2 regions of the Stenotrophomonas sp. Ker107b genome follow, and region 2 is predicted to be linked to the other one. Evidence: riboswitches for the same ligand, from Rfam matches in the RefSeq annotation. Region 2 holds a riboswitch; the other holds the start of a gene.
The links. Region 2 has a riboswitch for glycine ahead of ACWV8V_RS13695 (trimeric intracellular cation channel family protein). Riboswitches for the same ligand answer to the same signal wherever they lie in the genome.
Positions count from the first base shown of each region.

Region 1 (15,471 bases), on a different contig from region 2:
CGCGCGGCGGGCCGGTGGAAGCCGACAAGTTCGACCCGAAGGAGCCCTTCAACGCGCGCGTGCTGGCCGATCCGGCGGCGACCGCGTTGCTCGCCGATACCCGCGCCACCGCGACCCTGCGTGCGGCCGACTATGCGGCGGTCTACGTGGTTGGCGGCAAGGGCGCGATGTTCGATCTGCCCGCTGATGCCGCGCTGCGCACGGTGCTGGGCACACTGCACGATCAAGGCGGCGTGGTCGCGGCCGTCTGTCACGGCCCGGCAGCGCTGGTGGATGTGCGGCTGGCGGACGGATCACTGCTGGTCGCCGGGCGCCGCATGACCGGCTTCACCAATGCGGAGGAGGGCGTGTTCGGCAAGCGCTGGGCCAAGGAATTCCCGTTCCTGCTGGAAACCGCGCTGCGCGAGCGCGGTGCGCGCTGGGAGCAGGCGCCGCTGATGATGCCCAAGCTGGTGGTGGACGGGCGTCTGATCACGGGGCAGAACCCGTACTCCACGCCGGCGGTCGCCGAAGCGATCGTGCGCGCCACCGGTCGCGCCCCGGTCGCCCGCACCCCTTGGCGCGATGAAGCCAGCATGGCGCTGGTGCAGCGCCTGCTCGACGGCGAGGGCGACGCGGTCGAGCGCGAGCTGGCCAGCAACCGCACCGGCTATCACGACCAGTTGATCGGCGTGCTCGGCTACTACCAGCTGCAGGCCGCGCAGGACGATGCGGCCGTGCGTGACGCCCTGGCGATCATGCAGCTGGCGGCGCCGTACATGAGCGAGCCGCAGCTGCCGCTGGGCATCGCGCAGGCGCACTGGCGGCTGGGCGAGGTGGAACAGGCGCGCAGCGTGCTCGGCACACTGCTGGAAACGCACCCCGACATGGCCGAAGCTAAGCAGCTCAAGGACACGATCGAAGGCTGACGCCATGCATGACGGCCTGCACATCCTGGTCATCGAGGACAACCCGGCGCTGCGCGCCGGCATGGCCACGCTGCTGGAGGCGCGCGGCCATCGCGTGGCCTTCGCCGCCGATGGGCTCAGCGGGCTGCAGATGGCGCTGGACGAGCCGCCGGACGTGCTGGTGCTGGACCTGACCCTGCCGGGCATGGATGGCCTGCGCGTGTGCAGCCATCTGCGCGAGCAGGCCGACCGCCACATCCCGATCCTGATGCTGACCGCGCGCGACACGTTGGCCGACAAGCTGGTCGGCTTCCAGGCCGGTGCCGATGACTATCTGGTCAAGCCGTTCGCCGGTGAGGAGCTGCTGGCGCGGTGCCTGGCGCTGGCGCACCGGCATGAGCGGCGCGAGGGTTACGTGCTGCGCATCGGCTCGCTGGATATCGATCGCCGCAGCGGCAGCGCGACTCGCCGCGGCCAAGTGCTTGGGCTGCCGCAGACCGCGTATCGCCTGCTGGTGCTGCTGGCCGAGGCATGGCCGCGCACGGTGACCCGCAGCGAGCTGATCCGTCGTCTGTGGGGCGATGAGGCGCCACCATCGGACCCGCTGCGCTCGCACCTGTACTTGCTGCGCCAGGTCCTGGACAAACCGTTCGATCGGCCCATGCTCAAGACCGTGCACGATGTCGGCTTCAAGCTGGAGGCCGACGCATGACGACCCGTGTGCATCGCCTTCGCAACCGGTTGATGCTGGCCTTCGCGGTGTTCGCACTGGCGGTGGCCAGCCTGTTCGGCCTGTACGTGGCGGTGTTCGTGTACAGCGTGGAGGATCGCTTCTTCGATGCGATGCTCGAACAGGAAGCGCAGCAGCAGCTGGATCAGCGGGCCGCGGGTGGCAGCTGGTCGTCGCCGCGCAACGCGTTCATGACCGTGCACGAGAGCAGTGCCACGTTCCCGGCCGATCTGAAAACCGCGTTCGATGCCGAGCCATGGCGCCACGAGTTCGCCGGTACGCAGGGACGGCACTATCACCTGCGCGCGCTGCAACCGGGCGGCGCCGGTACACCCGGATGGCTGGTCGCCGAGGTCAGCCAGCAGCTGGTGGTGCGGCCGATGCGCCGCCAGATTCTGGGTCTGTTGGCCTGGTCCGGGCTGGCCGTGGTGGTCGTTGCCGTGCTGGCCGGTGCGTGGCTGGCACGACGCACCACGCGTCCCTTGTCCAGACTGGCCGCACTGGTCGATGGGATGGCACCGGATCGACTGCCCGTCGGGTTCGCGCGCGACTTCCCCGATGATGAAATCGGCGTCCTTGCGCGGGGGGTGGACAACCTGACCGGGCGGGTGCGCGCCTTTGTTGCCCGCGAACATGCCTTTACCCGGGATGCGAGTCATGAGCTGCGCACGCCGCTGGCGGTGATCCGCAGCGCGACCGAACAGCTGGCCAACGAACCGGGGCTGTCCGTGGCCGGACGGCTGCAGCTGGCGCATGTGCAGCACTCGGCGCGTCAGCTCGAACAGACCGTGATCACCCTGCTCACCCTGGCCCGCGAAGAGAGCGTTGAACAGGATGCGCGGCCGCTGGCGGTGCTGCCGGTGCTGGAACAGGTGGTGGTCGAGCAGGCCGCGCTGCTGGAGGGCAAGCCGGTCAAGGTGCGGGTCGATGTACCCGGTGACGTTCGCCTGGCGGTACCCGGGCCGGTGCTGCACATGGTGCTGGCCAACCTGGTCGGCAATGCGTTCGCGCACACGCGGGAGGGGGCGGTGCACATCGATGTCGCGGCCGGACGCCTGCGCATCCGCAACACCGCCCCGGCCGGTGACCCTGACACGATCGTGCGGCCTTTCGCCAAAGGCGAAGGCAGTGCCGGCTTCGGCCTTGGCCTGGCGATCGTGCACCGGCTGTGCGACCGCTTCGCCATCGACCTGCGCATCGAGGGAACCGAGCACGCCACGGTGGCCAGTTTCAGCGTGCACTGAAGCGGGGCGGTCCTCGCACCCCATCCGCCCACTGCCACGCCCGCTTCCGTCCACCGTCAAAGTGCGCGATGCTCTGCTGAACGGGGAGGGGCGAATGGGGAACAGGGACGAGGGCATCGCGACGGCCGCTGGCGGCGAGTCGCAGACATCAGCGGCGGATCAGACGCCGACCGACTGGTCGTTGCTGCCGGTCACGCATGGCAACGAAGACTCGATGGTCGCGGTGATCTGGCGCCTGCTGCGCCAGGAACCGGCATTGATGGTGAGTGCGGGCTACGTGTTCCTGTCCGCGCTGGGGCTGTGGTCGAGCTATTTCTTCTACTTCAAGTTCCGGCTGTCGATTCTCGATTACCTGCAGGTCAGCGACTTCCTGGTCGCCGGTCTGCGCGATCCAGCCTATGTGCTGATCCTGCTGCTGGGCGCACTGCTGGCGGTGCTGCTGGGTTGGCCGGAAACACTGCGGCGGCGCAACCCGGCCAAAGTGGCACGCCTGCGTGCGCGGCATTGGGGATGGCGGATGCTGTTCTCCGAATCGCCGTGGATGAACTGGGAGTTTTCCGGGCTGCGCCCCCTGACCGGCATGTGCATGGGGGTGGTCTGCTTCATGGCCATCGGCGCCGCACTGTATGCGTTGAACAAGGCCGAAGCCATCCGGGATGGCAACGGAGGCACGCCGGTCCAGGTGATGCTCAACGGTGATAGCGCCACCTTGCCCGGCACTGCGAAGCTGCTGGGCTCCAGCAGCGCATTCGTGTTCCTGTGGTGGCCGGCGCAGCGGCGTGCCGAAGCCGTGCCGATCGGCTCGATCCGTCGGCTGCAGTCGATGGCCGTCCCCGTGAAGCCTGCGCCGGTGCCCAAACAGGCCCCGGCGCCACCCGCGCCGCGCTAGATCAGCACGGCGCACCGCGCACGGCTCAGGCGAGCGTGCGCACCTTGGGTTCACGCGCCCACTGGCGGGTGGCCGCCGCAGCCAGGAAGGCCTTGGCGTCCTCCGCCTCGACCACGCCGGCATCGTTGCCGACCCGGGCAATCTTCAGCAGCGCCTGTGCACCGTCATCGGCAGCGATCGCCTTCAGATGGGCCCAGGCGTCGCTGACAAAATCGATCGCGGCCGATTCCTTGCTCAGCTTCTTGGCAGCATCATTGCTGAGCACCACGGCGACCGCATCGAACACCACCGAGGGCGTGCCCGCCAGCTGACCATCGGCGGCCAGCGTCTTGCCGTCGCTGAGCTTGGCGCCACCGATCTTGGGCGCGACCAGCTTGACGCTCGCCCCGGCCTTGTCGGCCGCCTTGCGCAGGTTGGCGATCAAGGCCGCGTCGGAGCCTTCGTCGAACAGGATGCCAATGCAGCGGCCTTTGAGCAGGTCTTTGGTGCGGCCGATGATGCGCACTTCCGGCGCCTTCGGGAAATCCTGTGCCGGGGTCTGCGTGGCCGCCGGCTCGGGCAGCGCGGGCATCGCCAGACCGTCGGCCACGCGCTTGGCCAGTGCATCGTCGATGTTGCGCAGGTGACTCACGGTGCGCTCGCGCACCTTGACCGTCTCCACCTTGGAGAGCTCGAACACCAGCGCCGAGGCCAGATGCGCCTGCTCCGGCGCCTCCAGGCTGCGGAAGAACATGCGGGCCTGGCTGTAGTGATCGGCGAAGCTCTCCGCGCGAACGCGCCCCTTGCGGCCGTCATCCGGGGCGGTGGCGTGACTGGGGAAGCCGTCGGCACTCTCACGCGGGCTGTCGCCCTGCAGCGAACTCGGATCGTAGGCGACCCGTCCCTTCGGGATGTTCATCTGCATGTGGCCGTCGCGCTGGTGGTTGGCGAACGGGCACTTGGGCGCGTTGACCGGGATCTGGTGGAAATTCGGCCCGCCCAGTCGGCTGAGCTGGGTATCCAGATACGAGAACAGGCGACCCTGCAGCAGCGGATCGTTGCTGAAGTCGATGCCCGGCGGCACGTTGGCCGGGCAGTAGGCGACCTGCTCGGTCTCGGCGAAGAAGTTGTCCGGCCAGCGGTCCAGCACCATGCGCCCGATCACGGTCAGCGGCACCAGCGACTCGGGAATGATCTTGGTCGAATCCAGGTGATCGAACGGGAACGCCTCGGCCTGTTCTTCAGTGAACAGCTGCACGGCCAGTTCCCACTCGGGGAAGTCGCCGGCGGTGATCGCCTCGAACAGATCGCGGCGGTGGAAGTCATTGTCCGCGCTCTGCAGCTTGACCGCCTCGTCCCACACCGTGGACTGGATGCCCAGCTTCGGTCGCCAATGAAATTTGACGAACGTCGATTCGCCGGCATCGTTGATCAGCCGGAAGCTGTGGATGCCGAACCCCTCGATGGTGCGCAGCGAGCGCGGGATCGTGCGGTCGCTCATCGCCCACATGATCATGTGCATCGACTCGGGCATCAGCGAGACGAAATCCCAGAAGGTGTCGTGCGCGCTCGCCGCCTGCGGGAAGGCACGGTCCGGCTCCATCTTCACCGCATGGATCAGGTCGGGGAACTTGATCGCGTCCTGGATGAAGAACACCGGGATGTTGTTGCCGACCAGATCCCAGTTGCCTTCCTTGGTGTAGAACTTGACCGCGAAGCCGCGCACATCGCGCGGGGTATCCACCGAACCGGCGCCGCCAGCCACGGTGGAGAAACGGGTGAACAGCGGCGTGCGCACGCCGACTTCACTGAGGATACGGGCGCGGGTGTACTCGCCGAGCGAGCGGGTCAGCTCGAAGTAGCCATGGGCGGCGCTTCCTCGCGCATGCACGATGCGCTCGGGGATGCGCTCATGATCGAAGTGGGTGATCTTCTCGCGCAGGATGAAGTCTTCCAGCAGCGTCGGCCCGCGCGGCGTGGCGCGCAGCGAGTTCTGGTTGTCACCGACCGGGATGCCCTGGTTGGTGGTCAGCACAGGATGGCCGTTGCCCGCGCGCTGGTGCAGTTCATCCCCTTCGCCACGGACATCGACGGCGGGTGCAGGGGCATTCTTCGTGCTTTTCTTGCTGGCGGCCATGAGGCGACTCCGGGAGCTGGCGGGAAGGGGGATCGCTTCACACTGGCGGCCGGGGCGTTAATCGAGGGTGCGAAAAGGCGGCACCGCTTGCACCCGCGCTTCACATGCGGCGCTTCGGCGCTGGGTCGACGGCGCCCGGGCGGGTATCCTTGATCGCGTGTCCTTCTGTCTTTCCCCGCCGCATGCGCGTTGAACCTGCCGACATCGAAGCCCTGTTTGATGCGATCCCGGACGTCCTGTTCTTCATGAAGGACTGCGACGGGCGCTATACGCACATCAACCAGACCATGCTGCGTCGGCTGGGGCTGAAATCCCGCAAGGACGTGATCGGGCGCACCGCAGCGGAGATCTACCCGACCGGGCTGGGCGCCGATTACGCCACCCAGGACGAGCAGGTGCTGGCCGGCAAGGTCATCGAGAACCTGATGGAGCTGCATCTGTTCGCCAACCGCGAGCCGGGCTGGTGCCTGACCTGCAAGCGGCCGCTGGTGGTGGACGGGCAGATCCGCGGGCTGATCGGGATCTCGCGCGATCTGGGCCAGAAGGACAGCCTGGGCACGCAGTACGAACAGCTTCGCCTCGCGCTGGCGCATCTGAATGCGCATTACGCCGAGAACGTGCGCATGCAGACCCTGCTGGACATCACCGGGTTCTCGCTGTCCAAACTGGAGCGCACCTTCCGCAAGGTGTTCCAGATGACCCCGCAGCAGGTGCTGACCCGGCTGCGCATCCAGATGGCGGTGCATCTGCTGCATGGCCCGGACAGCATCGCCAGCATCGGCCAGGCCTGCGGCTTCACCGACCAGAGCGCGTTCACCCGCAAGTTCAAGGCCGAGGTCGGGCTGTCGCCACGCGCCTACCGCGCCCAGATCAGCGAGCGCGCGGCCGCCTGAGCCGGGGTGGGGCTTGTGGCCTATGCCGTCGCGCGGCCGACAGGGTATGGTGTCGCACTTGTTGCCCGCCAATCGATTCCGATGCCCGCATCCCAGACTCCGGCTCCTGCCACTCCGCCCGCCGATACCCGCCTCGGGCACGCGCTCAAGCCCCGCCAGCTGATCATGATGGGCCTGGGCAGCGCGATCGGCGCTGGCCTGTTCCTCGGCTCCGGGGTGGGCGTCCAGGCCGCCGGACCGGCGGTGCTGCTGTCGTATCTGGTCGCCGGCGCGCTGGTGATCATCGTGATGAACGCGCTTGGCGAAATGGCCGCGGCCAAGCCGACCAGCGGCGCGTTCTCGGTCTACGCCGCCGACGCCATGGGTGCCACCGCCGGTGCCACGGTCGGCTGGCTGTGGTGGGTACAGCTGGTGATCGTCATCGCCGCCGAGGCAGTGGGGGCCGCTGGGCTGCTGGCGACGGTCTGGCCGGCGATCCCGGTCCCGATGGCCGCGCTGGCCTTCATGCTGTTCTTCACGGCGATCAACCTGCTCGGAGTGAAGAACTTCGGCGAGTTCGAATTCTGGTTCGCGATCCTCAAAGTGGCTGCGATCATCGGCTTCATCCTGATCGGCGTGGCCCTGCTGATGGGCTGGCTGCCGGACGTGGCCTCGCCGGGCCTGCGCAACTTCACCGAGCACGGTGGCTTCATGCCCAAGGGCCTGGCCGGGATCGGCGCGGCGCTGCTGGTGGTGGTGTTCGCCTTCGGGGGTACCGAGATCGTGGCGGTGGCTGCGGCCGAGACCGAAGATCCCGAGCGCAGCATCGCCCGCGCGATCCGTACCGTGGCGTGGCGCATCCTGGTGTTCTACATCGGCTCGCTGAGCGTGATCATCGCGGTGGTGCCGTGGACCAGCGAGGCGCTGAAGTCGCCGTTCGCTGCCGTGCTGGAAGCGGCCAAGATTCCGGGCGCGGCGACGGCGATCACGCTGATCGCGGTGATCGCGCTGCTGTCGGCGCTCAATGCGAATCTCTACGGCGCGTCGCGGATGATGTACTCGCTGGCGCAGCGTCGTGAGGCGCCGGCGGTGCTGGGCTGGACCGATCCGCGCCAGGTGCCGATCATCGCGGTGCTGGCCAGTGTGCTGTTCGGTTTTGCGGCGACGGTGATGGAGCTGGTGTTCCCGGACAAGGTGTTGCCGGTGCTGCTCAACATCGTGGGTTCGACGTGTCTGTTGGTGTGGACGATTTCGTTGTTGTCGCAGTTGATTCTGCGCCATCGGGCGAACCGGGATGGGACGCGGTTGCCGTTCCGGATGGCGGGGTATCCGTATCTGACGGTGATCGGGTTGGGGGTGTTGGCGTTGATTTTCGGTCTGCTGTTGTCCGAGGCGCATACGCGGTTGCAGTTCCTGTCGATGGCGGCGCTGACGGCGGTGATAGCGGCGAGCAGTGAGATTGCGCGCCGGGTGCGTGCTGGTCGGGGTAGCTGATTGCCAACTGCTAACAGCCAGCAGCCAATAGCCAACAGCCGCAGGTTCGTGACTCCGCTTGCCTGGGCGGGCACGGGTGGGTTGTCGGGACCCGCTGCAAGTACGTCCATGTAAGCTCGTATGCCGCCATCCATGGCGGCATACGGTCCCGCCAACCCACCCGTGCCCACCCTTTGACAGGGGGCTGGTGGGCAATGGGAAGTCAAAAGCAGAACGCAGAACGCAGAACGCTGCCGAGCTGGTGCTGCGCTGCTCACTTCTCGAATCTAGATACTCAGCGCTCAGCTCAATGCTCAGTGCTCGATGCACGACGCACAGTGCTCGATGTTCAACGCCAACGCCAACGCCAACGCCAATGCAGTTGCTGATGCTGATGCTGATGCCCAGGTGATTGACTACAACGCGACGCGACGACGGCATGACGTACTGACGCTCATCTCCGCCGCAGGGCATCTGCGTTTGTTTTTTCATGGGCGGCCGACAAACTGTCGAGGGCGGGGGTGTGTGGGTTGGCGGGACCATGAGCGCCATGGATGGCGCGACATGAGCCTCCATGGACGGATTCACGGCGAGTCCCGCGAACCCACACACCCCCGCCCAGCCGGCAGAATCCAAAGGCGGCTCTCCTCCACGGCGCGCAGGAGCCGGGAGGCGGGGAGTCGGGGAGTCGGGGAGTCGGGGAGTCGGGGAGTCGGCAGCAGCCCATAACAAAAACGGCCCGCTTGCGCGGGCCGTCTGCTGTTGCATCAGGGCAGAGAGGCTTAGACCTCCACGCCCTCGTCTTCCTTGTACGCATCGACCGGGATGCAGGCGCACATCACGTTCTTGTCGCCGTAGACGTTGTCCACGCGCGCCACCGGCGGCCAATACTTCTGCTGGCGCAGGCTGGCCAGCGGGAAGGCCGCCAGCTCACGCGGGTAGGCGTGGGCCCACTCGCTGGCCGAGACCGCCGTGGCGGTGTGCGGGGCGTGCTTGAGCGGGTTGTCCTCGCGGTCCAGACGGCCGTCTTCGATCGCGGCGATTTCCTCGCGGATCTGGATCATCGCGTTGATGAAACGGTCCAGTTCGTGCAGCGATTCGCTCTCGGTCGGTTCCACCATCAGCGTGCCGGCGACCGGGAAGCTCAACGTCGGGGCGTGGAAGCCGAAATCGATCAGACGCTTGGCCACGTCTTCGGCGCCGATGCCGGAGGTCTTCTCCAGCGGTCGCACGTCCAGGATGCACTCGTGCGCCACCAGGCCGTTGCGGCCGGTATACAGGGTCTTGAAGTGCGGGGCCAGGCGCTTGGCGATGTAGTTGGCGTTGAGCAGGGCCACCTGGGTTGCCTTGCGCAGGCCGGCGGTGCCCATCAGCGTGATGTACATCCAGCTGATCGGCAGGATCGAGGCGCTGCCGAAGCTGGCCGCGCTGACCATGCCGACATCGCCTTCGCCGCCCAGCACCTTCGGCAGGAACGGGGCGAGGTGCGACTTGACCGCACACGGGCCGACGCCCGGGCCGCCGCCGCCGTGCGGGATGCAGAAGGTCTTGTGCAGGTTCAGGTGCGACACGTCCGAGCCCCACTTGCCGGGCTTGGCCACGCCCACCAGGGCGTTCATGTTGGCGCCGTCGGTGTACACCTGGCCACCGTGCTGGTGCACGATCTCGCAGATCTCCACCACTTCTTCCTCGAACACGCCGTGCGTGGACGGGTAGGTGATCATCAGCGCGGCCAGGCGGTCGCTGTACTTCTCCGCGTTGATGCGGATGTCGTCCAGGTCGACGTTGCCGTTGGCATCGGTCTTGGTCACCACGACCTTCATGCCGCACATCTGGGCCGAGGCCGGGTTGGTGCCGTGCGCCGAATCCGGGATCAGGCAGACGTCGCGATGGCCTTCGCCGCGCGAGCGGTGGTAGGCGCGGATCGCCAGCAGGCCGGCGTACTCGCCCTGCGCGCCGGAGTTCGGCTGCAGGCTGACCGCGTCATAGCCGGTGCACTCGACCAGCATCGCTTCCAGGCCGTCGATCAGTTCCTTGTAGCCGGTGGCCTGATCGGCCGGGGCCAGCGGATGGATATTGGCGAATTCCGGCCAGGTCACCGGGATCATCTCGGCGGTGGCGTTGAGCTTCATGGTGCAGCTGCCCAGCGGGATCATGGTGCGATCCATCGCCAGGTCCTTGTCCGCCAGCGAGCGCAGGTAACGCAGCAGTTCGTGTTCGCTGTGGTGGGTGTTGAACACCGGGTGGGTCAGGAAGTCGCTGGTGCGCACCAGATCGGCCGGCAACGCATCGGCGGTGGCCGCATCCAGTGCATCCACGTCGACCGTGGCACCGAACAGCTGGCCGAGCGCGACGATGTCGGCGCGGGTCGCGGTTTCGTCCAGGCTGATGCCGACCGCATCGCTGTCGATCGCACGCAGGTTGATGCGCGCCGCCGCCGCCTTGGCGTGGATCGCCTTGGCGTCCACATCCTTGACGTGCAGGGTGTCGAAGAAGTGCTCGCCCACGTTGACGCCGGCGCCGCGCAGTGCGGCGGCCAGGATCGCGGCCAGACGGTGGGTGCGACGGGCGATGCGGGTCAGGCCTTCCGGGCCGTGGTACACGGCGTACATCGAGGCCATCACCGCCAGCAGCACCTGGGCGGTACAGATGTTGGAGGTCGCCTTCTCGCGGCGGATGTGCTGCTCGCGGGTCTGCAGCGTCAAGCGGTAGGCAGCGTTGCCCTGCGCGTCGACAGAGACGCCGATCAGGCGGCCCGGCATCGAGCGCTTGTAGGCATCGCGGCAGGCCATGAAGGCGGCATGCGGGCCACCGAAGCCGAACGGCACGCCGAAGCGCTGCGAGTTGCCGACCACGATGTCCGCGCCCCATTCGCCGGGGGCTGCGATCAGGGTCAGCGCCAGCAGATCGGTGGCCACGGCGACCAGGCCACCGCGCGCGTGCACGGCATCGGCCAGCGCCTTGTAGTCGCCGATATGGCCGAAGGTATCCGGGTACTGCAGCAGCACGCCGTAGGCTTCGGCTTCCATCGCCTCGGCCGGGGTTCCCACGCGCAGCACGATGCCCATCGGCTCGGCGCGGGTGCGCAGCAGTTCCAGCGTCTGCGGGTGCACGGCGTCGTGCACGAAGAACGTATCGGACTTCGACTTGGCCGAGCGCTTGGCCAGCGTCATCGCTTCGGCGGCGGCGGTGGCTTCATCCAGCAGCGAGGCGTTGGCGATCTCCATGCCCGTGAGGTCGGCGCACAGCGTCTGGAAGTTGATCAGCGCTTCCATGCGGCCCTGCGAAATCTCGGCCTGGTACGGGGTGTAGGCGGTGTACCACGCCGGGTTTTCCAGCACGTTGCGCAGGATGACGTTCGGGGTGAGCGTGCCGTAGTAGCCCTGGCCGATGAAGGTGCGGAACACCTGGTTCTTGTCGGCGATGGCGCGGATTTTGGCCAGTGCCTGCACTTCGGTCAGCGACTCGGGCAGGTCCAGCGGTGCCGGCGATTTGATCCCGGCCGGGACGATCGCATCGGTCAGCGCGTCCAGCGAGGCGTGGCCGACCACGTCGAGCATCTGCGCGATTTCAGCGTCGTTGGGGCCGATGTGGCGTTCGACGAACGCGTGGCTGTGTTCAAGCTCGCGCAGGGAGGGGGTGTTCTGGGACATGGCTGGCATCTCGGAGAGTGGGCACGCACGTTCGGAAGGCGGCCGGGGCCAGGGCGCGTCGCGGGCGACAGCGATCCACCGGACCTTGCGGTCTTCCTGGGTGCCCCTCTGTCCTTTTGCCTGAGAGTTTGGAAGCGCGCATCTGCGGACTTCGTGCCCCTTCGGCGCCGGCACTCGCCGGTCTCTCCAGAGTTTTGATGCGGGTGGTATCGGGCCTGAGCGATTACGGGCGTTGCGCCTTCGGCAGCGGGTGTCCGCTTCTCCCACCATGTAGCCCGGCGATTATAGCCCAGCGCTTCGGCCCACTGGGCCTTTCCGGCACCTGAATACGGGGGCGCATGGACGCCGGAAACCGCCGCCGGGCATGGTGCCGGGGTCGGCAAAGGCCTATGATCAACGGATCCTCGTATTCATCTGGCGCCGCCCGTTCCGGGCCAGGCGCCCGCCGTGCAGTGCGCATGGCCGCTGACGGAAGCCCGCATGACGCCCGCCTCACCTTCGACCCGCCGTCTGGCCCTGCTGCTTGCAGGCCTGGCGATGTTCGGTCCGTTCTCGATCGACACCATTTTCCCGGCCTTCCTGTTGCTGGGCGAGCGCATGCAGGTGGACCAGGTCGCGGTGCAGCAGACCATCAGCGTCTACCTGCTGTTCTATGGCCTGATGAGCCTGGCGCACGGCCCGCTGTCGGATGCCTTCGGCCGCAAGCGGGTGATCATCGGCGGGCTGGTGTTGTTCATCGGCGCCTCGATCGGCTGTGCGCTGTCGCGGGACATGACCACGTTGCTGGTGTTCCGCGCACTGCAGGGCGTGACTGCCGGTGTGGGTGTGATCGTCGGCCGCGCCGTGATCCGCGATCTGTACCACGGTGCCGACGCGCAGCGCTTGATGAGCCAGGTCTCGATGATCTTCGGCGTGGCCCCGGCGATCGCCCCGATCATCGGTGGCTGGATCCTGCTCGGCGGCGGCGACTGGCCGCTGATTTTCTGGTTCCTGGTGCTGTTCGGCGTGGTCCTGCTGCTGGCCACGGGCAAGTGGCTGCCGGAAACCCACCCGGTCGAGGCGCGCACGCCACTGTCGATGCGTGAACTGCTGCGCAGCTATGCCCGCATGGGCTCCAACGCGCGCCTGCTGCGGCTTTCGGCTGCCGGTGCGCTGAATTTCTCCGGCATTTTCCTGTACATCGCCTCGGCGCCGGTGCTGGTGATGCAGCACCTCAAGCTGGGCGAGGGCGGTTTTGCCTGGTTGTTCATTCCGACCATCGGCGGCATGACGATGGGCTCGTTCCTGTCCGGGCGGATGGCCGGGCGGATCCTGCCGCAGCGGCAGATCGCGATCGGGTTCGGTCTGTGCGCAGTGTCGGCCGTGCTCAACATCACCTACGTGCTGTCCGTGCAGCAGATCGCGCTGCCGTGGGCGGTGATGCCGATCTTCCTGGGCGGCGTGGGCATGGCGCTGATCTTCCCGGTGCTGGCGCTGGCGGTGCTGGACATGTACCCGCACCAGCGCGGCCTGGCGTCCTCGATGCAGATGTTCATCCAGCTGATGATCAACACCGTCGTGGCCGGTGTGGTCTCGCCGATGCTCAGCAGCAGTCCGGTACATCTGGCGTTGGGCTACATGGGCTTCTTCGCACTGGGCGGCTCGTTCTGGTACTGGGAGCGGTATTGCGAGCGCCGCCGCGAAGTACTGACGCCCATCGAGTAGGCCACGCAGCTGGCGGGACCATCAGGACCCGTGCGGTATCCTTTGCCCTTTCATGCAGTCCGGAAGTCCCTGATGTCGACCACCTCCAAACTGCGCCGCGACATCCGCCGGCGTCGTGAAACCCAGGCCGCCAACCGCGAGCAGGCCGCCACCCCGCCGGTTGAGCCGCACGCAGAGCTGCGCGATCAGCAGCGTACGCTGCTGGCCGGCATCGTCCGCCGCGACGGAGAATGGGTGCTGGGGATGGATGGCCGCATTGCCGGTCAGACGCCCAGCGCGGCGCGGGTACTGGCCCTGATCATGCAGGCCGCCGAGCTGCACGAGCGGCAGGGCACTCCTGTCCGGCTGGTGTACTCGGATGCGTTGAAGGATGCCGCGCACGCCGAGGCCAAGGCCGATGGCATGGATTTCGAGCAGTTCAAGACCGAGCTGGCGGCTGCCCTGAAACCCAAGTCGTAGCGCCACGCCACGCGTGGTTGCACGTGCTCCCGGCCCATCGAGGCCGGACGCAGGCCAAAGCGTCACGGACAAAAAAACCGGCCTTTCGGCCGGTTTTTTTCATTGCGGACTGCGGCCGGGCAGGGCCCGGCCCAACCGGTTACGGTGCCGCGGGCGCCGTCGGTGCGGCCGGGGCCGCAGCGGTGGCCGCCGGTACCTGCCAACCACACATCTGGCCCTGGTTCTGCTGCTTGAGCCATTCGTTGACCGGGGTGAAGTACTCGATCATCGGGCCGGCATCGAGCTTGTCGCCGCCGGTGATTTCCTTCAGCGTGGCCTGCCACGGCTGGCTGGCGCCCTTGCTCAGCATCGCCCAGAACTTCTGGCCGGCTTCCTTGTTGCCGTAGAAGCTGCACTGGTGCAGCGGGCCCTTGTAGCCGGAGGCATCGCACAGGCCCTTGTAGAACTGGAACTGCAGGATGCGCGCCAGGAAGTAACGGGTGTAGGGGGTGTTGCCCGGCACGTGGTACTTGGCACCGGCGTCGAAGAACTCCTCACCGCGTGCGCTGGCCGGCGCCACACCCTGGTACTTGGCCTTCAGGTCCCACCACGCCTGGTTGTAATGGTCCGGGGTGATCGAGCCATCGAACACACCCCAGCGCCAGCGGTCGATCATCAGGCCGAACGGCAGGAACGACACGCCGCTCAGGGCCATGCGCATCTGCGCGTTGATGGTCGCCTCGCGGCTCTCCTGCGGGGCGTCGACCAGGCCGATCGAGTTGAGGTACTGCGGGGTCATCGCCAGCACGATGGTGTCGCCGATCGCCTCATGGAATCCATCGTTGGCACCGCCCTGGAACAACGGCGGCAGCGGGTTGTAGGCCAGGTCGTAATAGATGTGGCCCAGCTCGTGGTAGATCGTGGTGAAGTTTTCTTCGTTCGGCTTGATGCACATCTTGGTGCGCACGTCGCCTTCCATGTTCATGTCCCACGCGCTGGCGTGGCAGACCACATCACGGTCCAGCGGCTTGATGAACTGGGTCTTGTCCCAGTACGACTTCGGCAGCGCCGGCATGCCGAGCGAGACATAGAAGTCCTGCGCGCGCTCGGTCATCTGCTTGGCGGTGCGCAGTTCGGCATCACGCTGCGCCTTGTACAGCGCTTCCACGTTCGCGCCGCTGCCGGCCTTGGCCAGTGCGCCACTGAGGTTGGTCTGGTACTGCTTTTCCAGTGCGGCGGTGATGTCCAGATTGCCGGCACCGGGATACGGCTCCAGCTGGTCCCACAGGTTGGACCAGTCCTGCTGCCACATGTTGCCGGTCAGGTGCGCGGCGATCAGGCCGCCATTGACCTCGGCCTTGTCCTTGCCGTACGTGCCGTCCAGCTTGGTGCGGGCATAGCAGTGCAGCTGCTCGTACATCGGCTTGACCTGGTCCCACAGGCGGTCGGTTTCCGGGCCGATCTG
Region 1 is NZ_JBSPHX010000004.1:824-16,294, reverse strand. Features, by position in the region: gene ACWV8V_RS17375 (DJ-1/PfpI family protein) at 1-908, shown strand, start outside; gene ACWV8V_RS17370 (response regulator transcription factor) at 913-1,599, shown strand; gene ACWV8V_RS17365 (sensor histidine kinase) at 1,596-2,861, shown strand; gene ACWV8V_RS17360 (hypothetical protein) at 2,956-3,750, shown strand; gene ACWV8V_RS17355 (catalase) at 3,776-5,866, opposite strand; gene ACWV8V_RS17350 (AraC family transcriptional regulator) at 6,049-6,759, shown strand; gene ACWV8V_RS17345 (amino acid permease) at 6,841-8,232, shown strand; gene gcvP (aminomethyl-transferring glycine dehydrogenase) at 8,994-11,873, opposite strand; glycine riboswitch at 11,963-12,064, opposite strand; gene ACWV8V_RS17335 (multidrug effflux MFS transporter) at 12,345-13,568, shown strand; gene ACWV8V_RS17330 (hypothetical protein) at 13,641-14,027, shown strand; gene ACWV8V_RS17325 (M2 family metallopeptidase) at 14,167-15,471, opposite strand, start outside.
Region 1: another riboswitch for glycine. It lies ahead of gcvP (aminomethyl-transferring glycine dehydrogenase); the one in region 2 lies ahead of ACWV8V_RS13695 (trimeric intracellular cation channel family protein).

Region 2 (15,471 bases):
CGGCGTCAGCGTCAGCGAGACCAGCAGCGAGATGCCGATCGCCACCGCCAAGGTGATCGCGAATTCGTGGAACAGCTTGCCGACCACGTCGGCCATGAACAGCAGCGGGATCAACACGGCGATCAGCGACAGGGTCAGCGAGATCAGCGTGAAGCCGATCTGCCTGGCACCCTTCAGCGCTGCCTGCATCGGCGTGGCACCGCGCTCCAGATGACGGGCGATGTTCTCCAGCATCACGATCGCATCGTCCACCACGAAACCGGTGGCGATGGTCAGCGCCATCAGCGTGAGGTTGTTGAGCGAGAAGCCGGCCAGCAGCATCACCCCGAACGTGCCGACCAGCGACAGCGGGACCGCGATGCTGGGAATGATCGTGGCCGGGATGTTGCGCAGGAACAGGAAGGTGACCATCACCACCAGTGCGATCGCGATCAGCAGCTCGTGCTGCACGCCACGGATCGAGGCGCGGATCGATTCGGTGCGATCGCTGAGGATGGCCACATCCACACCGGCCGGCAGCGAGGATTGCAGCTGCGGCAGCAGCGCACGCACCTGGTCGACCACGGCGATCACGTTCGCGCCGGGCTGGCGCTGGATGTTGATCAGCACCGCCGGGGTGGTGCCCGACCACGCGGCCAGCTGGCGGTTCTCGGCGCCATCTTCGATGGTGGCGACATCGCCCAGACGCAGCGGTGCGCCATCCTTCCAGGCCAGGATCAGGGCGCGGTACTCGGCCACCGAGCGCATCTGATCGTTGGCATCGAGCATGATCGCGCGGGTCGGCCCGTCGAAGCTGCCCTTGGGCATGTTGACGTTGGCCGTGCCGATCGCGGTGCGGATGCTGGCCATGCTCAGCCCGTTGGCGGCCAGCGCGGACGGATTGACCTGGATGCGGACCGCCGGGCGCTGCCCACCAGCGAGGCTGACCAGCCCGACCCCAGGCAGCTGCGAGAGCCGCTGCGCCATGCGGGTATCGACCAGATCGTGCACCTGCGGCAGCGAGAGGCCCTGCGAGGTCACTGCCAGGGTCAGGATCGGGGTGTCAGCCGGGTTGACCTTGCGGTACACCGGCGGCACCGGCAGATCGTCGGGCAGGAAGCTGTCGGCGGCGTTGATCGCGGCCTGCACTTCCTGCTCGGCCACGCCGAGCGCGACCTCCAGCGAGAACTGCAGGGTGATCACCGACGCGCCGCCGGAGCTGGTCGAGGACATCTGCTTCAGGCCGGGAATCTGCCCGAGTTGCCGTTCCAGCGGCGCGGTGACCGCGCTGGTGGTGACGTCCGGGCTGGCGCCGGGATACAGCGTGGTGATCTGGATGATCGGGTAATCGACCTGCGGCAGTGCCGCGACCGGCAGCAGGCGATAGGCCATCACGCCGGACAGCAGCAGCGCCACCATCAGCAGCGTGGTCGCGACCGGGCGCTCGATGAAGGGGCGCGAGAGGTTCATGCGCCGGTCCGCGGCGGGTCCTGCTCCACCACCTCGACCTTGGCGCCTTCGCGCAGGCCGTCGATGCCTTCCACCACCACGCGCTCGCCCGCCTTGAGGCCTTCGCGCACCGAGACGCGTTCGCCATCGGCCGGGCCGAGCACCACGGTGCGCAGCGACGAGGTGTCATCGGCCGCGATCACGTAGACGTAGCTGCCCTTGCTGCCGAACTGCACGGCGGCATTGGGAATCACCACCGCATCACTGCTGCTGACCTGCAGGCGCACGTTGACGAACTGGTTGGGGAACAACGATTCATCCGCGTTGGCGAACTGCGCGCGCAGTTTGAGCGTGCCGGTGGCGGTATCGATGCGGTTGTCCAGGCTGGAGAGCACGCCATCGCCCAGCGCGGTGCGCTCCTCGCGGTCCCAGGCTTCCACGGTCAGCTGCGGATTGGCGCGTGCGGCAGCCACCACCGCCGGCAGGTCCGGCTCGGGCACGGTGAACAGCACGCTGATCGGGGTGGTCTGGGTGATGGTGGCCAGCGGCTCGGTATCGCCACTGCGCACCAGGTTGCCGACATCGACGTTGCGCAGGCCCATACGCCCGGCCACCGGTGCGGTGATGCGGGTGTACTGCAGCTGCAGGCGTGCTTCATCCACCGCCGCCTGGTCGGTCTGGCGACGGCCCTGCAGCTGGCGCACCTTGCTCTGCTGATCACTGAGGTCCTGCGCGGAGACGAAGTGCTTGCTCTGCAGTTCGGCGAAGCGCTTGAGCTGGCTTTCGGCATTGTCCAGCTCGGCCAGGTTCTGCTGCTGGGTGCCCAGCGCACGCGAGAGCTGCACCTGGAACGGGCGCGGATCGATCTCGGCCAGCAGCTCGCCGGCGGTGACGTGCTGGCCCTCGGAGAATGCCAACCGAAGCAGTTCGCCATCCACGCGGCTGCGGATGCTCACCGTATGCAGCGGGGTCACCGTGCCCAGCGCTTTCAGGCGCACCACCAGATCTTCCTGCGTCGCAGTGGCCACACGCACCGGGGTCGGCTGCGGCCCCCCGGACGGGCCGGCGGCCGGGCCGGGCGCGAGCAGTTTCCATGCAGCGATGGCGGCCAGGCCGACAGCGGCAGCGATCAACAGCGGTGTGACCAAACGACGGCGAGACGACGGGGGCGTTGAAGCGGACATACGCATCCTGCGCACCCTCCACCGGAGCAGTGCGTCCATGGGGACCGGCCGACGGCGGCAGGTCAACGGGGGAGAGGGTGTCTGGCGGGGCAGCGGGTGGTACACCGCCGCGTGGCTGGATGCCGTTCGAATGGAACGGGAGCGCCATGATACAGGGCCGGGCCGCTCAAGCTCCCGTGACCTTGGTCATGCCCGCGGGTGCGTCAATGCACCTCGTCGCGGTACACGAACTTCGGCATTTCCCACTTGAAGTGGATGGCCAGCAGGCGGAACAGGAAGCCGCCGCCCAGGCACCACAGCGTGGCGGCGTTGAGTGACACGCCGAGTTCCAGCAGGGTCAGGTAGGCCGCACCGGTGAGCAGGGTGATCACGGCATACAGTTCTTTCTGGAAGATCAGCGGCACCTCGTTGCACAACACATCGCGCAGCACGCCGCCGAACGCACCGGTCAGCATGCCGGCGATCAGGATGATCGGCACGGTGTGCCCGCCTTCGCGCGCGACCGCGCACCCGATCAGAGTGAACGCGATCAGGCCCAGGCCATCGAGCACCAGGAAGGTGCGCCGGAAGTGATGCATCCAGCGCGCCACCCAGGTCGCGATCAGTGCTGCGCAGATGGTGAAGCCCAGGTACTCCGGGTGCTTCACCCAGCCCAGCGGGTAGTGGCCGAGCACGATGTCGCGCAGCGAGCCGCCGCCGAGCGCGGTGACGCAGGCGATGATGACCACGCCGAACAGGTCCATGCGGCGGCGGCCGGCCGACAGCGCGCCGGTCATGGCTTCGGCCGAGATGGCGATGAGGTAGATCAGGGAGAGCAGCATGGGGGGGCTCCGGGAAACACGTCAGGCGGGGACGGAAACGCGCACGCATCACGCCAGCGCCGCTGCACTGTCGTGGGGTGGGATTCCGTTGCCGCTCCCGCTGTCCTTTTGCCTGAGAGTTCGGTGGCCAAGGCCACGTGCCCCTTCGGCGGGTCATTGAAGACCTCTCTCCAGATCGGCGTGTCGGATGCATGGTTGGTGGCTGTGCAGCCACCGGCCTGAGCGATTATGGGAGCCTGCGCCTTCGGCGGGCGCCAGCGCGGCGCCTCTCTCCTGCATCCGGGGCGGATTCTAGCAGCCGCCGGGCCCGTGCCGGGGGATAATCCCGGTATGCCCGCTGAACCCGCCCTCTGGTACCTGTACCTGCTTGAATGCCGCAACGGCAGCTATTACGCCGGCATCAGCAACGACGTGGACGCACGCTTCCAGGCCCATCTCGCCGGCAAAGGGGCGAAATACACGCGGGCCAACCCACCGGTGAAGGTGCTGGCGATGCGCGCCTACCCGGACCGCGCGGCCGCGTCGAAGGCCGAGTGGCAGCTCAAGCGGCAACCGCGCGAGCGCAAGCTGGCGTGGCTGGCGCTGCCCGATCCCACGTAGCCGCGCGTGCGGGTTGTTCGGGCCTTCGTTGGCGGCATACCATCGACCCTCGTTCGTTGATCCGCTTGCCCAAGCCCTGGAGTGCCATGTCCCGCGATCTGTCGTTGTACCCGGAAGATGAGAATGGCGATGTGCTCTGGAACATGCTGCAGGACGGCGATGATCTGACGATTCCGCGCGAGGTGGATTTCGCGCTGATCTTCCCGACCCAGGATGTGGCGATCGCCTTCGCCGTGCACCTGCTCAAGAACGACCAGAAGGTGTCCTTCGCCGCCTACGAGGGCAACGACGACTACCCCTGGCAGGTGGTGGTGCATCCGCTGATGCTGCCGACCCACCAGAACATCGCCGGCTTCGAAGGTCTGCTGGCCAGCGAGGCGGTCTCCTACAGCGGCCAGGTGGATGGCTGGGGATGTCTGTCGCAGGGTTGATCAGGGCGTGGGCGGTCGTTTCGGCCGGCGATCGTCCTGTGCATCACCGAAGATGATCCGCGCGCTGCGCTGGTAGCTCCAGTACGCCACCGCCCAGTTCAACAGCACCACCACGCGGTTGCGGAAGCCGATCAGGAAGAACACGTGCGCGGCCAGCCAGAACCACCAGGCCAGCACCCCGGAGAGCTGCAGCCGGCCGAGGTGGACGATCGCCGCCATGCGGCCGATGGTCGCCAGGTTGCCGAAGTCCTGGTATTTGAACGCACCCGGCGCGGGCTTGCCGGCCAGGCGTGCCTGGACGGTGGTGGCCACGTGCTTGCCCATCTGCTTGGCCGCCGGCGCGACGCCGGGCACCGGCTTGCCGTCGGCCTGGGTCAGTGCCGCCAGGTCACCGGCAACGAAGATCTCCGGGTGGCCCTCCAGGGTGAGGTCAGGCTGCACCGGCACGCGGCCGGCGCGGTCCAGTGGCACGTCCAACGTACGTGCCAGCGGTGAGGCGGCGACACCGGCGGCCCAGACCACGGTGCGGGCCTCGACGAAGCGCTCGCCGAGCTGGAAGCCTTCGGCAGTGATGTCGCTGACCGGCGTGCCGGTGAGCACTTCCACGCCCAGCTTTTCCAGCTGACGGCGCGCCTTGAGCGAGAGCACCTCGGGGAAGGTGGACAGCACGCGCGGGCCGGCTTCGACCAGGCGGACCTTGGCCGAGGCGGGATCGATATGGCGGAACTCATTGCGCAGCGTGTGCCGCGCGATCTCGGCCAGGGTGCCGGCCAGTTCCACGCCGGTGGGGCCGCCACCGACCACGGCGAAACTCAGCCACGCCGCTTTGCGCGCGGGATCGGGTTCGGCCTCGGCACGCTCGAAGGCGAGCAGCAGCTTGCGGCGCAGCGCGATGGCATCGTCCAGCGTCTTCAGGCCCGGCGCATCGGCGGCCCATTCGTCGTGGCCGAAATACGCGTGGGTGGCGCCGGTGCACAGCATCAGGGTGTCGTACGTAATCTGCGTGCCATCGGCCAGCGTCGCGGTCCGCGCGGCCTTGTCGATGTCGGTCACTTCACCCAGGCGCACTTCGACATTGCGCTGGTGACCGAGGATATGGCGCAGCGGTGCGGCGATATCCGGCGCGGACAGGCCTGCGGTGGCCACCTGGTAGAGCAGCGGCTGGAACAGATGATGGTTGCGACGGTCCACCAGGGTGATGCGCACGTGCGCCGAGGCGAGGGCACGGGTGGCCCAGAGGCCGGCAAAACCGCCACCGATGATGAGCAGGTGGGGCGTGGGATCGCGGGTCATGCTTCACTCCTTGGCGGGCGCCGGCGGGGGGCGGCGCAGGTCGTCTCGTGATGCGGCCCATGGTCGCACGTGAAGCGCGATGTTCACGTCGATGGCCGATACTGGGTTCAGGGGCCATCGCGCTTGCCCGATGGCCGATCCGATCCTGCCCAGGAGACCGAGATGTCCGAACCGGAAAAGCGCATCGCCCTGTTGATCGATGCCGACAACGCGCCCTCATCCAAGATTGATGCGGTGCTGGCCGAAGTGGCCCGCTACGGCGTGGCCAATGTCCGCCGTGCCTACGGCAACTGGAAGAGCCCGCGGTTGAAAGGGTGGGAGTCCGTGCTGCACGAGTACGCGATCCGCCCCATCCAGCAGTTTGCCTACAGCCGCGGCAAGAACGCCTCGGACATGGCGATGGTGATCGACGCGATGGACATGCTGTACGCCCGCAATCTGGATGGCTTTGCGATCGTCTCCAGTGATGCCGACTTCACCCCGCTGGTGATGCGCCTGCTGACCGACGGGGTCAAGGTGTACGGCTTCGGCGAGAAGAAAACGCCCGAGCCGTTCGTCAACGCGTGCTCGAAGTTCACCTACATCGAAGCCTTGGGGCAGCCGCATGCGGCCGATCAGGAGGTGGAGCAGGACAACGAGGAAACCCGCCCGCGCAAGAGCGGCCCGGAGCTGCGTAATGACACCCGCCTGGCGCAGATGCTGCGCCGCGCGGTGACCTCGGCCGAAGCCGAGGATGGCTGGTCACACCTGGGCCCGGTCGGCAGTCAGATCGGCAACCAGGCCTCGTTCGATTCGCGCAATTACGGGTACGGCAAACTCAGCGATCTACTGGCTGCGACCGGCTTGTTCGAGATGAAGAAGGACGGCAAATCGACCTATGTGCGCGCGCTGCCCAAGAAGAGTGCGGCCAAGGCGACGAAGTAAGCGCTGGCCTCAACGCAGCAGCGCGGCCAGCGGGCGGGCCGTGCTGCCGTTGAAGCCATCGGAGAAGCCTCGCACGGCGTCAGGCAGCATGCCGCTGGCCAGCAGCAACAGCGCGGCGCTGAGCAGCAGATTGCGATGGTGGCGGCGATAACCGACCACCAGGGCACCGATGCCGGCAACGAGCAACACGATTTCGAGTGCGTAGAGGATCATTGTTTTTCATCCATGACATGACGGTGGGCCCGCCGTTGGGCGTATCGTAGCGGCACCGCGCGACCCCGCTGCCGCGCATCGAACGATACGGGAATCCGATCATGCTGAACATCTGGGGCCGTCGCAATTCCAGCAACGTGCGCAAAGTGCTGTGGTGTGCCGAGGAGATCGGCGCGCCGTACGAGTCGATCGAGGTCGGCGGTGCATTCGGTGGCACGCAGTCGCCGGAATACCGGGCGATGAATCCGAACGGGCTGGTGCCGGTGATCGAGGACCAGGGCCTGCCGCTGTGGGAATCCAACACGATCGTGCGCTATCTCTGCGCGCGCTACGCGCTGGGCACGCTGTACCCGGAAGACGTGGTGGCGCGCGCGCAGTCGGAGAAGTGGATGGACTGGACCACCTCGACCTTCGCCGGCGTGTTCCGCGATCTGTTCTGGGGCACGTTGCGGACCGCGCCCGCTGATCGGGATGAGGCGCGCATCGCTGCCGCACTGGTGCGCTCGGGCGAGTTGCTGGCGATGGCCGATGAGGCCTTGTCGCGGCAGCCGTATCTGTCCGGTGAGCAGTTCGCGATGGGCGATATCCCGTTGGGTGCCTTCATCTATGCCTGGTTCGAGATGCCGATCCAGCGGCCGGACCTGCCGCATCTGGCCGCGTGGTACGAACGGCTGAAGCAGCGGCCGGCGTATCAGCGTGGGGTCATGACCGCGCTGACCTGAGCGGCCGTGCCGACCCACGGTCGGCACCTGCCGGCCTAGTACAGATCCATCGGATCCACATCCAGCGACCAGCGCACCCTGCGTGCCTGCGGCAGCGCGGAGATCTGCGGCGTCACCTGATCCAGCACGCCATGCAGTGGGCGTCGCGCGGGTGAGGACAGCAGCAGCTGGGTGCGCTGGTAGCCGGCGCGGCGGGGCATCGGTGCCGGCATCGGGCCGTAGCGTTCCACCGCGGCATCGTCGGGAATCAACGCGCGCACCGCACTGAGCATCGCGTTGGCATGCTCCACCTGCTGCGCTTCGGCACGCAGCAGCGCCAGGTGCGCGAACGGCGGGAAACCGGCCGCTTCGCGCTGCTGCAGTTCCGCCTCGGCAAAGGCGTGATACCCACCGTTGACCAGCGTCTCCAGCAGCGGATGCCCCGGGTGGTGGGTCTGCAGCCAGACCTCGCCGGCATCCACCGCACGCCCGGCGCGGCCGGCGACCTGGATCAGCTGCTGCGCGAGTTTTTCACTGGCGCGGAAGTCGGCCGAGAACAGGCCTTCATCGATGCCGACCACCACCACCAGGGTCAGCTTCGGCAGGTCGTGACCTTTGGCGAGGATCTGCGTGCCGACCAGGATCCCCGCGCGATCGCCGAGCGAGGCCAGCTGGGTTTCCAACGCATCCCGCTTGCCGGTGGTGCCGCGGTCGATGCGGATCACCGGGAACTCCGGGAAGGCCTCGACCAGGTGTTCTTCCAGCCGCTCGGTGCCGATGCCCTGCGGCTGCAGCGCCAGGCTGCCGCAGTCCGGGCACGCCAGCGGCGCGGACTGGCGTGCGCCACAGTGGTGGCACTGCAGGCGCCGGCCGCCGGCATGCACGGTCATCGGCGCATCGCAGCGCTGGCACGGCGCGGTCCAGCCGCAGTCATGGCAGAGCAGCACGGGCGCATAGCCGCGGCGGTTCTTGAACACCAGCACCTGGTGCCCGGCCTGCAGATGCTGGGTGATGCCGGCCAGTACTTCCGGCGAGAGCCCATCGCGCAGCGGGCGTTTACGCACATCAAGCACGCGCACCACCGGCGGACGCGCGGCGCCCGCGCGCTGCTTCAGGCGCAGGTGGGTGTAACGGCCGGCATGCGCGTTGTGCAACGATTCCAGCGACGGCGTGGCGCTGCCGAGCACCACCGCCACGTCCAGTGCCTTGGCGCGTACCAGCGCGAAATCGCGTGCGTGATAGCGGATGCCGTCCTGCTGTTTGTAACTGCCGTCGTGCTCTTCGTCGATCACGATCAGGCCCGCATTCGGCAGCGGCGTGAACACCGCCGAGCGCGTGCCGACGATGACCTGTGCTTCGCCTCGCGCGGCGGCGGCCCACACGCGGGCGCGCTCGTTGTCGTTCAAGCCGGAGTGCAGCACATGCACCGGAATGCCCAGGCGGTTGCGGAAGCGCGACAGCGTCTGCGGGGTCAGCCCGATCTCCGGCACCAGCACCAGCGCCTGCTTGCCGCGCGCAAGGCACGCCACGATCGCCTGCAGGTAGACCTCGGTCTTGCCACTGCCGGTCACGCCATCGAGCAGATAGGCGGCAAAGCCGTCGGCGGACGTGATCGCGGCGATCGCCTCGGCCTGTTCGGCATTGGGCGCGGGGCCGCTGGCCGGCGACGCGACGGCCGGGCTGTGCGCCAGCGCGATCCGTTCGACCAGCTCCCGCTTGGCCAGCGACCGGGCAGCGCTGCGCCAGTCGTCCATCAAGGTATCCAGGCGGTCTTCGTTCACCACGCCCTCGGCCAGGCACGCTGCCAGGCGTTGCGGACGGGTACCGCTGCGCAGCTTGGGCTGCGGGTCGTGGCCGGCCGCCGTCAGCTGCCAGCCCCACTGATGGGTGTCCGGCACGGCCTCACCCCGCCGCAGCGGACCGGGCAGGGCCGTACTGATCACTTCGCCCAGCGGGGCATGGGTGTAGCGCGCCAGCCACTGCAGCGAGCGCCACAGCTCACCGGTCACCAGGGGCGTGGTGTCGATCCACTCGATCGCGGCGCGCAGGCTGCCGGGGTCTTCGACCTGGCCGATCCCGGCCACCACGCCGACCAGCTCCCGGGAGCCGAACGGCACCCGGACCCGTTGCCCGGTCATCCCCGGGTCCGGGGCCGGCCCGGGCGGCGGGGCGTAGTCGAACAAGTGCGGCAGCGGCACCGGCAGGGCGACGCGCAGGGTCGAAGACGAGGAGGTCATCGGGCCAGTGTAGCGGGCAGGGGCGGACCGGATCACGCCCATTCACCGTCTCAACCGGGTGCGCGCCGAATCATAAATCTCACCTAAATATCCGACTTGATTGGAGATTCAGGCTTATCCACATCTTCTGTGGATAAGTCTGTGCGCCACTGCGTATGTGACCGCCTTGCGTCAGGAACTTCCGACGTTCTGCTCAGGTTGGTCAAAAAATAGCCACGCAACAATGATCAATAAAAACAACAAGATAGCTGTGAAACAAAGTTGAAACAGCCTTGACGCGGGGCTCACGTGTGGTTCTACCCCGGTTTTACGTGGTGCTGTGCACAACCTTTTGCGCCGGAAGGCTTTGCGGACCGTGGCCGCTCACTGGAAATGAACATCCGCGCGCCGCTGGAGTGACGCAATCGCTATCATTTCCACACAATGATGGAGTTGCTATGACGGCTGCGCCCGCCCCCGTTTCTTCTACCGCAGCCGGCGCGCTGTCGGCGTTTCTCCGTGGCGTTGAACGCCGCGCCCTGGTCGTGGCCGAGCTGCAGTGCGGCGACCCGACCGTCGCCGAACAGGCGCTGGTCGCCGTCATGCGTGCCTTCGCCGGGATCGCCAGCGATCTGCCCATGGCCCAGTGGCCGGAGCGGTTCTGGTCGCTGCTGGTACACCGTGCGCCGTTGCGCGAGCCGGCCGGAGGCACCTGGCCCGCGTCGCTGGAGCACCTGGCCGGGCTGGCCGCGCCGGCGCGACTGGCGTTCCTGCTGCGGATCGGTGGCGGGCTGGATGAAGCCGCGGCCGCACAGATCCTGGATCTGCCGATGGCCGACTACCAGCACGCACTGGCCGATGCCTGCCCGCGCGATGCCCATGGCAACCCCGATGCCGCTGGCTGGCGCGCGCTGGCCGAACAGGTCCAACTGCGCATCCGTGATCTGCCGGCCACCCGCCTGCAGCGCCTGCAGCAGCCGGTGGCCGCGCCGGCCAGCCAGCAGCCCGATGCCCCCTCCTGGCGCACCCCGGTCAAGTCCGATGCGTCCACTCAGCGCCGCCCGGTCAAGCGCCAGCGTGGCCGTCGTTTCCCCTGGAAGGGCGTGCTGATCGTCGCGGTGACGGTGGGCGTGCTGCTTGGCGGGGCGGCATGGTGGAAGCACGCCCGCCAGGCCGGTGAGCCCGCAGCGGAGATCCCCGAGGGGGCGGTCGCCGATGACGCCCAGGTCACCGTGGAAGACCTGCCTGCCGACGACCTGCCAACCGTGGCCCCGACCGCCTCGCCCTACGCAGCTACGGACGCGGCGATGCTGGCCGATCCGGATCTGCCGACCGCTCGCGATGCCGATCTGTACGCCTGGTTCGCCGCAGGCGGTCCCGTGCCCGTGGACGAATCCCAAGCCCAGCCGAGCCGCCCTGAACCCGCTACCGCCGGCCTGGAGACGGCTGCCGCCGATGAGTAAGGCCGCCTTCCTGCTGATCGCCCTCGGGCTCTCCAGTGCGGCCATCGCCGCCCCCAACCGGGTCGAGGTGCCGCTGGCGGTGCCGGCCCCGCCCAGCGCCACGGCGCCGGCCATCCCGGCCACCCCCGCGGCGCTGGATCCGGCCCAGCTGCGCGAGCTGCGCAGCCGCTATGCCGCCTGGCAGGCCATGAGCGAGAGCGAGCGCGCCCGCGTCCGTGCAGCAGCGGCACGCGTGGCAGCACTGCCGCCAGCCCAGCAGCAGGCCTTGCGCCAGCGCTTCGCCGAGCAGGATCAACGCTTCCGCGATGGCTGGTTGCTGGGTCCTCAGCTCGGGCATGAATTCACCAAGCTGCAGGGCCTGTTCGGTTACCTGCCGGCCGAGCAGCGCCCGACCGCGCTGGCGGTGCTGCGCCAGCTCACGCCCTCCCAGCTCACCCAGCTGACCCTGGTCGCCCAGCGCACTCCGCCGCAGGACCGCGATCGCGTACGTGCCGAGTTCCTGGGCGTGGCCCCGGCTGCGCGCGACACCTGGCTGCGCGAGCACGTCGGCCACTGACGGCATCGCCCCGTTTACCTGAAAGCGCGGCTTTTCCCCGGCCGCGCGCGTAAGATGTCGGGCCGCAACCCGGTGCCTGTGCCTTCCGCGCGCGACCGTAGTTGCCGTCTGTGACGTCCATGTCTACCGCTTCCTCTACGCCGCGCCTCTCCCGGGAAGTGCGCGCCACCGGTCTGCTCGCGCTGCCGCTGGTTCTGGGCCATGTCTCCACCGGCCTGATCTCCTTCGTCGACAACGTGATCGCCGGTCACCACGGCACCCACACGCTCGCCGCCGTCACCATCGGCACGGCGCTGCTGTGGCTGCCCATGCTGATCCCGATCGGCACCCTGATCTCGCTGACCGCCTCGGTCTCTCAGCTGCACGGTGCTGGCCGCGAGCGCGAGATCGGCCCGCTGTTCCGCCAGGCGTTGTGGCTGGCGCTGGGCCTGGGCCTGATCATGTTCACCTTCCTCACGGTGGTGCCGCCGCTGCTGCCGGCGTTCGGCATCGCGCCGGACATCGTGCCCGGGGCGACCGCGTTCCTGCATGCGGTGCGCTGGGGCGGCCCGGCGCTGACGCTGTACTTCTGCATGCGCTACCTGAGTGAGGGCATGCACTGGACGCTACCGACCATGCTGCTCGGCTTTGGCGGCCTGCTGGTGCTGGCGCCGCTGGGCTATGTGCTCTGCTACGGCAAGCTCGGCTTCCCCGAGCTGGGCGCCGAAGGCCTGGGCATGGCCTCGGCGATCATGATGTGGCTGCAGGCCCTGTGCTTTGCCGGCTATCTCTGGAAGACCAAGCGCTTCGCCCATCTGCAGCTGTTCGCGCACTTCGAGGCGCCGCGCTGGAGCGCGATCTGGGAGCTGCTGCGGACCGGCCTGCCGATCGGTATCACCGTGCTGATGGAAGGTGGATTGTTCATCGTCACCGCGCTGCTGATCGGGCGCCTGGGCGCGACTGAAGCGGCGTCGCACCAGATCGCCATCAACGTGGCCCAGCTGTGCTTCATGATCCCGATGGGTGTGGCCGAAGCGACCACGGTGCGGGTCGGCCATGCGGTCGGCAGCGGCAACGGGCTGGGCGTGCGCCGCGCGGCGATCGCCGGGCTGCTGATCATCCTGGGCACCCAGACGCTGTCGGCGCTGGTGCTGCTGCTTGGCCATGACGCCATCGTCGGGGTCTACACGAACGATCTGGGCGTGGCTGCCCTGGCCTCGACCCTGCTGTTGTATGCGGCCGCATTCCAGTTCCCGGATGGCGTCCAGGTGCTCTCGGCCGGCGCGCTGCGCGGGCTGAAAGACACCCGCGTGCCGATGTTCATCGCCATGTTCTCGTACTGGGGCCTGGGCATGCCGCTCGGCGCCGGGCTGGGCCTGGGCCTGGGCATGGGGCCGCAGGGCATGTGGCTGGGGCTGATCCTGGGCCTGACCGCTGCCGCCATCCTGATGGCCTGGCGCCTGCGCGTGAGCAGCGCCCGGGCCGGCCTCCCTTCGACACCCTGACTTGTGTCCGATGCCGACGCGCCCGGCACCGGCTATTCTGGCACCACGGCAAGAAGCCACTTTGGAGTTACCCCCATGAATCAACCCGCGCGTCGCAATCCCGTCGCCAGCTTCTTCATCGGGCTGTGGGATGTGATGAACTTTACCCGCCGGCTCATCCTCAACCTGGTGTTTTTCGGGCTGCTGTTCCTGATCCTGATCGTGTTCATCGTCGCGATGGGCAAGAGCGCGACCTCGAAGACGTCGCTGCAGGACCGCACGACCCTGGTGATCGCACCGGAAGGCCGGCTGGTCGAACAGTTCAGTGCTGATCCGGTCAGCCGCGCGCTGGGCAAGGCCGTGGGCGACAAGAGCGCCGAAGAGATCCAGCTGCGCGATCTGATCCGCGCGCTGGAGGCGGCCAAGACCGACAAGAAGATCGAGCGCGTGGTGCTGGAGCTGGACAAGCTGCAGCCGAGCGGCTTCGCCTCGATGCGCGAAGTGACGGTTGCGCTGCAGGAGCTGCGCGCTGCCGGCAAGCAGGTCGTGGCCTTCAGCGAGAACATGAGCCAGTCGCAGTACCTGCTCGCCTCGCAGGCCAACGAGGTCTATCTCGACCCGATGGGCGGCGTGGTGCTCGAGGGCCTGGGCCGCTACCGCCAGTACTTCCGCACCGGCCTGCAGGACAAGCTGGGCGTGGACGTGCACCTGTTCAAGGTGGGTGAGTACAAGTCGGCCGCCGAGCCGTATGTGCTCGATGCCGCTTCGCCGCAGGCCAAGGAAGCCGATCTGTTCTGGATGAACGATGTGTGGCAGCGCTACCTGGCTGACATCGCCAAGGCACGCAAGTTGGATCCGGCACAGCTGGCCGCCGGCATCGACACCATGCCCGAAGGCATCGCCGCCGCCGGTGGCGACCTGGCCAAGTTCGCCCTGCAGCAGAAGCTGGTGGACGGCCTGAAGACGCGCGAGGAAGTGGATACCCTGCTGACCGAGCGGGGTGTCGCCGATGATGACGCAGACGGTGGTTACCGCAACGTCGATCTGGATGCCTACCTGAGCGTGCTCGACGGCCGTCGTTCGCCGGTCGATTCGCGTCCGCAGGTGGCGGTGATCGTGGCGGCCGGTGAAATCTCCGGCGGCGATCTGCCGGCCGGCCGGATCGGTGGCGAGTCGACCTCGGCGCTGCTGCGCGAAGCACGTGACGACAAGGACGTGAAGGCGGTGGTGCTGCGCGTGAGCTCGCCGGGCGGTGAGGTGTTCGCCTCCGAGCAGATCCGCCGCGAAGTGGTCGCGCTGAAGGAAGCCGGTAAGCCGGTCGTGGTCTCGATGGGCGATCTGGCCGCCTCGGGCGGTTACTGGATCAGCATGAATGCCGATCGCATCTACGCCGACCCGTCCACCATCACCGGTTCGATCGGCATCTTCGGCATGATCCCGAACGTGGCCCGCTCGCTGGACAAGATCGGCGTGCATACCGATGGCGTGGGCACCACCCGCTTCGCCGGTGCGTTCGACATCACCCGCCCGATGGACCCGGCCGTGGGCCAGGTCATCCAGTCGGTGATCAACAAGGGTTACGCCGATTTCACCGGCAAGGTCGCCGCCGCGCGCAACAAGCCGGTGGAAGCGGTCGATGAAGTCGCCCGCGGTCGCGTGTGGAGCGGTGCGCAGGCCAAGGAACGTGGCCTGGTCGATGACTTCGGTGGCCTGAAGGCCGCCGTGGCCGACGCCGCCAGCCGCGCCAAGCTGGGCGCGGATGACAAGTTCCGCGTGCGCTACATCGAGAAGGGCGCGACCCCGTTCGCGCAGTTCCTCAGCGGCTTCGCCGGCAGTCATGCCGGTGCCTGGATGCTGGGCGAATCGGGCATGGCCCGCCTGATGCTGGCCCGTTCGATGCCGGAGCTGGACACCCAGCTGCGCTTCGTCGAAGACGCCGCACGCGACCCGCGCAACAACGCCGCGCCGGTCAAGACGCTGGTGTACTGCTTCTGCGGTCTGTAAGCGGCCTCAGCGGTACTGTGTGACACCCGAACGCCCGGCTTGTGCCGGGCGTTCTGCCATCCGGGCGATGGGGTCAGGGGCTGGGCGGTGGCGTGTCACCGCTGACGCGGTCGGCGTCGGCAGCGCGGGCATCGGCGGACTGCTGCAGGGTATCGCTGACCGCCTTGGCGCGGT
Region 2 is NZ_JBSPHX010000002.1:864,583-880,053, forward strand. Features, by position in the region: gene ACWV8V_RS13685 (MdtB/MuxB family multidrug efflux RND transporter permease subunit) at 1-1,449, opposite strand, end outside; gene ACWV8V_RS13690 (MdtA/MuxA family multidrug efflux RND transporter periplasmic adaptor subunit) at 1,446-2,561, opposite strand; gene ACWV8V_RS13695 (trimeric intracellular cation channel family protein) at 2,816-3,433, opposite strand; glycine riboswitch at 3,526-3,617, opposite strand; glycine riboswitch at 3,626-3,719, opposite strand; gene ACWV8V_RS13700 (GIY-YIG nuclease family protein) at 3,764-4,033, shown strand; gene ACWV8V_RS13705 (ribonuclease E inhibitor RraB) at 4,120-4,464, shown strand; gene ACWV8V_RS13710 (NAD(P)/FAD-dependent oxidoreductase) at 4,465-5,757, opposite strand; gene ACWV8V_RS13715 (NYN domain-containing protein) at 5,920-6,681, shown strand; gene ACWV8V_RS13720 (hypothetical protein) at 6,691-6,894, opposite strand; gene ACWV8V_RS13725 (glutathione S-transferase family protein) at 6,996-7,616, shown strand; gene ACWV8V_RS13730 (primosomal protein N') at 7,652-9,832, opposite strand; gene ACWV8V_RS13735 (hypothetical protein) at 10,270-11,274, shown strand; gene ACWV8V_RS13740 (DUF3106 domain-containing protein) at 11,267-11,830, shown strand; gene ACWV8V_RS13745 (MATE family efflux transporter) at 11,950-13,314, shown strand; gene sppA (signal peptide peptidase SppA) at 13,390-15,297, shown strand; gene ACWV8V_RS13755 (hypothetical protein) at 15,371-15,471, opposite strand, start outside.